3 regions of the Ensifer sp. SL37 genome follow, and region 1 is predicted to be linked to each of the others. Evidence: predicted binding sites of a transcription regulator. Region 1 holds the regulator's gene; each other region holds the start of a gene.
What was found. Region 1 encodes LexA, which represses DNA repair genes until DNA is damaged. Its sites were predicted from a motif close to TGTTCNNNNTGTGTTCNG; they were not measured.
Positions count from the first base shown of each region.

Region 1 (2,267 bases):
TTGCCGATCGAAAGAAACGCCAGGTTCGTCGATCCCCGCGGATAAAAGCCGATACGAAGGATAGCGCCGGCGTCATAGCTCGTCGCCGCGTAACACGAGCCTCCCAGGGAAGGATCGGATCCCACCGTCCAGGCGTTGATCCGTTTCCAGATATTCGAACGCCCTTCTTCGGCAGACGCCGCTCCAGCCGTGAGCAACAGGCCGAGCACCACCAACGACAATCTATGCATGCAACCACCCCACTATCCACGCAAAGTTATCTTTTTTTAGAGGCCTGTCGAGACGGTGAAGGCCCTTCCCCGCAGGGATTTTTGCGCGCCCCAGGCCCGATGCGAAAGCTGGCAGCTCCGATGCATTCTCCGCGCCGGTCCATGAAGAACGGCCGAGACGAGCTTGAGATGGAGCGGCTGGCGCAAATCAGCCACAGCCTGCGGGCAAAGAGCTGTTGAACATGGCAGAGTGATCGCCATGCTTGCTGGACTTCGGAACGAAAGCGCGGTTCACATCGTTTACCAACCCGTAGTCCCACCCCTTCATCAAGTGGACGATCACCGTGCTTGCCGCCCTGCTTCTCGCTTCGATAGTCGCATCGCCCAATATGCCTGACGTCAAGCTCAGTGCCGCGACGGTGGATGAACTCCAGACCGATTTCGAACGGGCCGTGCCGTGCCATCAGATCGATGGACGCAATGTTTGGAAGGGCGCGCTCGCGTTCTACATCCAGTCCTTCGTTTATGACGGCGATACGCCCGTTGCGACCGATGCGGCCGACGCAGTGCTTCCGGAAGACAACAGCGCCGAAACGGTGAAGGAGTTCGAAGACGCCTGCTCGGCCTCGCAAGCGACTTAAGTCTCTCCGCGAAGAGAGCCGCGATTCTTTCGAATCACGCGCGCGATTGACCTGCCCGGCGCTGTTTTGGGACGCAACCGTCGCCGAAAACCGCCCCGCTCCCGCAAAAGTGACCAATCGCCCCCCACAGAAGCAGCCAATTGCCTGAATTCACGGAGTTTTAGGCACTTGCGGAACACATATGGAACAGATAGTGTCTGTTCTTGATTTGTTTCACGCCTCTGGAGCGACGTGCCATGCTGACCCGCAAGCAACAGGAATTGCTTCTGTTCATCCACGAACGCATGAAGGAGTCGGGCGTACCGCCGTCTTTCGATGAAATGAAGGATGCGCTCGACCTGGCGTCGAAGTCCGGCATTCACCGCTTGATCACGGCGCTCGAAGAACGCGGGTTCATTCGCCGGTTGCCGAACCGGGCACGCGCGCTCGAAGTCATCAAGCTTCCGGAAGCCTACGCCGCCGGCCAGCAACAGCCGCGCAGGGGCTTCTCGCCGAGCGTGATCGAGGGCAGCCTCGGAAAGCCGCCGGCCGCCGCTCCTGCCACGCCGAAGCCGGCGCCGGTCGCCGAAAGCACGTCTGTTTCCGTCCCGGTGATGGGGCGCATCGCTGCCGGCGTGCCGATCTCGGCGATCCAGAACAACACCCATGACATTACCGTTCCGCTCGACATGATCGGCAGCGGCGAGCATTACGCCCTCGAAGTAAAGGGCGATTCGATGATCGAGGCCGGCATCTTCGATGGCGACACGGTGATCATCCGCAACGGCAACTCGGCCAATCCCGGCGACATCATCGTGGCGCTCGTGGACGACGAGGAAGCGACGCTGAAGCGCTTCCGTCGCAAGGGCGCGTCGATTGCGCTCGAAGCGGCCAACCCCGCCTACGAGACGCGCATTTTCGGACCGGATCGCGTGAAGATCCAGGGCAAGCTCGTCGGGCTGATCCGCCGCTACCATTGAATTCCAGGCAGAACGCCGAATCAGAAGAGCCTCGCCACTGAAAGTGGCGAGGCTCTTTCCATTTAAGGCGACCTGAAATCCAGATCGCTTATTCGTGGATCGTGTATTCGCCGAGTTCGCAGAGATCCTGCGTGTCCTCGGTCGTATCGAGGGCCGAGCCTTCCTCGAATTCGAATCGCATGTCGTATTTGCAGACGTCCCGCCCGTCGGCAATGGTGATCTCCATGCTCTCGCCGGGGTTAAGGACCTGCCGACCGAAAACATCGTCTTCCCATTCATTGACGCCGACCGGCGACGTATAGAAATTCGTCAGTACCGCGCCGGTGTTGTTCTTCAGCTGGAAAACCAGGTCGTCCGCGCGCGCCTCAATAGCGGTCGCCGCAAAACACGCCAACGCCGTCAGGATCAGTCTCTTTTTCATTGATGCCATTGCCTCCGTTCTTAATGTTGACGGACGC
Region 1 covers NZ_JAPPRN010000006.1:3,643,952-3,646,218, forward strand. Annotated here, with positions in the region: gene OVA00_RS29915 (hypothetical protein) at 1-212, opposite strand, end outside; gene OVA00_RS29920 (hypothetical protein) at 599-850, shown strand; gene lexA (transcriptional repressor LexA) at 1,087-1,809, shown strand; gene OVA00_RS29930 (hypothetical protein) at 1,898-2,239, opposite strand.

Region 2 (2,267 bases), on a different contig from region 1:
GCGATGTCAGCCGTCCGACGGAACGCAGCTGGCGAGGCATGCTCGCCACAATCCCGGAGGGCATAGGGGAGATCGGCTACGACAACCCGGTCCTCATCGCTGTCGGCGACGTGTTTTCGGCCCGAGACAAGCAGGCCGTATCGATCGAGCGCACTCTCGCCGGAGCATGCTGATGGGCATGTCCCTGGTGTTCATCGTTCTCGCCATCGGCCTCAGCTGGCCGCGTTTCAGGCTCATCTTCCTGGCTCAATCGAACGCTGCGCTGGCCGCAGCGCCCCTCACCATGGTTGCGAGTGCCGTGAACCTCTGCGCCATCGGCCTCGCTGTTGCAGAGCACGGTCTGCTTTTCGGCGGATTGCTCATCGCCGGCGGTATGTTCTTCGCGAAAATAATGCAAGCCGTGCCTTCAACGCCGGGCATCTTGGCTTCAGCCCTGTGCCTTGCCGCCTACATCGAAATGACGATGACGGTCGTAGCGTGACAAGCTCAATGCTGCCCCCGTACGAAAAGGCAGCGGCTCGCTGACGCACCAAGGGATATTCGAGGGCATCGCCTCGTATCGACGTCCCGAATATCCCAAGGTCGCCACCGTAGGCTGGTTCTAAGCGCGCAGGCAGATCACGGCCATCCCCCAATTGAGGAATGAATGCCTGTACCGAACAAGTAAAGCCGCTGCGCCGCGGCCGACATCAGTCGACTGCCGTTTCCGATCCATCGCCGCTTTCGTCGAGTACGACCGTCTCGCCGAGCGGGGTCGCTGCAATTGACCTGATCTCTTGGGCGAGCGACGCCAGCTTGCGCGCAATCTCCTGCAATTCGGCGGTCGAGCCGGTGGCCTCGCAGGTATTTTCAACGCTCCGTTCGTCCATGTGCTCTTCCTCTTTCGAGTGGACGCAGGAGCGGAGCATATTTCTAATCTACTATATAAGGCCACAAGCCGTCGCGCGTTCTTCGTGCGGCGCACAGCCAGAGGTATAGGCCGATCGATAAGCCGGCGATCACCCGCGACAGATCTCGATCCAGGGCCGATTGGCCTTACCTGCAGCAATCAAGCCCATCGGCGATCTCGCAGGTCATCAAAACCTTGGAAGAGTGACATTCCGACGTTGCAGGAGGGAAAACTCGGCGACGTCAGGGTTTCCATCTGGATGCTAAATTGCTAGTTCTTTCTTTGTTCCTGCCCGTCTCTTGGATGCAAATCGATGCGGGCAGTGACTGAGTGCGACGAAAACGAACGGGAACGCATGAGCGCCGCCTATCTCGAAAAACTCAATGACCGCCAGCGTGAGGCGGTCGAGCACGGTATCGGCTTGCCGGAAGGACAGGTCGGCGGCCCGCTTCTCATCATCGCCGGTGCCGGCTCCGGCAAGACGAATACGCTCGCCCACCGCGTCGCGCATCTCATCGTCAACGGTGCCGATCCGCGCCGCATTCTGCTGATGACCTTTTCTCGACGCGCAGCAGCCGAGATGACCCGCCGGGTCGCGCGCATCTGCCGCCAGGTCCTTGGCGACAACGCTGCAGTCATGACGGACGCGCTCTCCTGGGCCGGCACCTTCCATGGCATCGGCGCCCGGATCCTGCGCATCTACGCCGAACAAATCGGTCTCGGCCCGGATTTTACGATCCACGACCGGGAGGACAGTGCCGACCTGATGAACCTCGTGCGCCACGAGCTCGGCTTCTCGAAGACGGAAAGCCGCTTCCCGACGAAAGGAACGTGCCTTTCGATCTATTCACGCGTCGTGAACTCCGAAAGCTCGATTGCCGACGTATTGAAGTCGGCCTATCCCTGGGTCACCGGCTGGGACGAACAGCTCAAGGCGCTGTTTGCGGCCTACGTCGATGCCAAACAGGCGCAGAACGTGCTCGATTATGACGATCTCCTGCTCTACTGGGCGCAGATGGTTTCCGATCCGGAGCTTGCCGAAGATATCGGCGGACGCTTCGATCATGTTCTTGTCGACGAGTATCAGGACACCAACAGGCTGCAGGCGTCGATCCTGATGTCGCTCAGACCCGGCGGCCACGGATTGACGGTCGTTGGCGACGACGCCCAGTCGATCTATTCCTTCAGGGCTGCGACGGTTCGCAATATTCTCGATTTCCCGAACGCCTTTTCGCCCGAGCCTGCCGACGTCATCACCCTCGACCGGAACTACCGCTCGACGCAGCCGATCCTCGCCGCTGCGAACGGCGTGATCGGCCTGGCGCGGGAGCGATTTACCAAGAACCTCTGGACGGACAGGCAATCGGAGCAGCGCCCG
Region 2 covers NZ_JAPPRN010000001.1:762,913-765,179, forward strand. Annotated here, with positions in the region: gene cysG (siroheme synthase CysG) at 1-173, shown strand, start outside; gene OVA00_RS03440 (hypothetical protein) at 167-481, shown strand; gene OVA00_RS03445 (hypothetical protein) at 690-869, opposite strand; gene OVA00_RS03450 (ATP-dependent helicase) at 1,245-2,267, shown strand, end outside.
Region 2: the regulator LexA is predicted to act here: its motif matches at 1,162-1,179, upstream of OVA00_RS03450 (ATP-dependent helicase).

Region 3 (2,267 bases), 240 kb from region 1:
CCACACACAGCGGAATGTGCCGTGTCTCGGTGCGCGCGTCCATGAAGTCCATCCCAGCCATAGTTGCCGGTATCATCACGACTTCAACTTTCCAGAGTGGAAACGCAGGCCTTTGTTTCGCTCGCAAATTGGCGGGCTGGTTAACAAATCCGCAGCAGCAGGGCGACGCCTATCGCCTGTCGCGTGAACGAAGATTCACGCACCAGGCCTTAGGCTCTTGTTTTGATGCATGTCGCTGCCGCAAAACCGCTGCACACTTTTGCGCGACATGCATTAGCGGCTGCCGATCCAGTTCAGCGCATCGCGCCAGTCGGTCATGCGCACCGGCGTTCCGTGCGAGCCGGTTTCGAAAAGCACGAAGCGCGTCGGATAGCCCTTGGCCTTGAGAGAGCGATAGAGCGCCTTCTGGCCTTCGGCGGGATAGACGCTGTCACGGCTTCCATGGCTGAAGAACATCGGCAGCTTCGCCTTGTAGGCGGCACTTTTCGTGAAGTCCGGATCACTGACGCCGCCCATGACCATCATGCCTGAGAGTGCTGCGACGGCGGAGGCGTCGCGCGAGACACCCCAGCAGATGAAGCTTCCCATCGAGGCGCAGGCGAGCACGACCGGACGGCCTCCGGAACGTTCGGACGCGTATCGAACCAGGCCGGCGATATCGGCGGCACCTGCCGTATCGAAGGAGTGGACGCTCGGGGCGTAATAGACGCCGCCATTGGCGACGGCGAGATTCTTCAGCCGGTTGAAGTTTCCACCGAAGGAAAAGTCGTTGGCACCGAGCCGACGGTCGCCGCCGCGGCCATGGATGAAGATGACCGAGAAGCTGGCGCCGCGATCGGGGCCGACACGGGTCACGTCGAGCGCGCGGCCACCAATATCGAGCGCTTCATTGACCTGCTCGTTCTTCACGCCAAGCGAGACGTAGGCGCGCTTCACCCGGCGTTCGGGGATTTCGTCGCGTTCGTTGATATCCCGCAGTTCCTGGTAGTCGACCGTCAGGTCGTCACCGCCATCCTTCTGGTCGAGCACCTTGGCATAGGAGAACAGATCGTCCTTGTAGGGCTTGAGCGTCTGCGCCTCTGCCGGCGAGGCGGCAATTGCCAAGGCCAGGGCGAACAGGCAGGCACGAAACGGAAAAACAACTGTGGACACGGCCAAATGACGGGCTCCCTCTTTCGCCGCAAGCCTTGCCATTGGCCGCACCGCAAAGCAACACTTGGCCCGAAACACGGCCGTTCGTGCGAAAAATCATCGGCGGCCGGCGCCAGAAATTCTCCTTTTGTTCGCGTATCCTGTGAGAGTCTGGCAGAATTCAGGTGATTCGACCGCCGGGGGATGGCGGCAGAGCCTGGGGCTTGCTATGGCCTCTGGCATTCCCGAACGACAGGAACGATCCGAACGGCCCCATGGACGACAACAACAGCGACCTCTTCTCAATGCCCGAGCAACCGAAGGCCGTCCAGCCGAGCGCCAAGCCGGCCGTGGCTGCAGCCCCCAGCGCGCGCGAAGAGCCGCGCCCTGCCCCGAAAGGCAGCGATGGCAGCGATTACGATGCGTCGGCGATCGAGGTGCTCGAGGGCCTTGAGCCGGTCCGTCGTCGTCCGGGCATGTATATCGGCGGCACCGACGAAAAGGCGCTGCACCATCTCTTTGCCGAAGTCATCGACAACTCGATGGACGAAGCGGTCGCTGGCCATGCGAACTTCATCGAGGTCCATCTCGATGCGGACGGCTTCCTGACAGTCACCGACAACGGCCGCGGCATCCCGGTCGAAAACCATCCGAAATTCCCCGGCAAGTCGACGCTCGAAGTCGTCATGACGGTGCTCCATGCCGGCGGCAAGTTCGATGGCAAGGCCTACGAGACCTCGGGCGGTCTGCACGGCGTCGGCGTTTCCGTCGTCAACGCGCTCTCCGACGCGCTCGAAGTCGAGGTTGCCCGCAATCGCAAGCTCTATCGCCAGCGCTTCTCCCGCGGCATTCCGCAGGGCGGGCTCGAGGAACTCGGCGACGTGCACAATCGCCGCGGCACGCGCGTCCGCTTCCATCCGGACCCGGATATTTTCGGACCGCACGCGCATTTCGAGCCCGGCCGGCTTTTCCGCATGGCGCGCTCGAAAGCCTATCTCTTCGGTGGCGTCGAGATCCGCTGGTCCTGCGATCCGTCATTGCTGCAGGAAGGTTCGGAGATCCCGGACAAGGCCGTCTTTCACTTCCCTGGCGGCCTGAAGGACTATCTGGCGGCGACGCTCGGCAAGGAATTCACC
Region 3 covers NZ_JAPPRN010000006.1:3,885,371-3,887,637, forward strand. Annotated here, with positions in the region: gene OVA00_RS31085 (UbiA family prenyltransferase) at 1-43, opposite strand, end outside; gene OVA00_RS31090 (alpha/beta hydrolase) at 274-1,194, opposite strand; gene parE (DNA topoisomerase IV subunit B) at 1,407-2,267, shown strand, end outside.
Region 3: the regulator LexA is predicted to act here: its motif matches at 1,270-1,287, upstream of parE (DNA topoisomerase IV subunit B).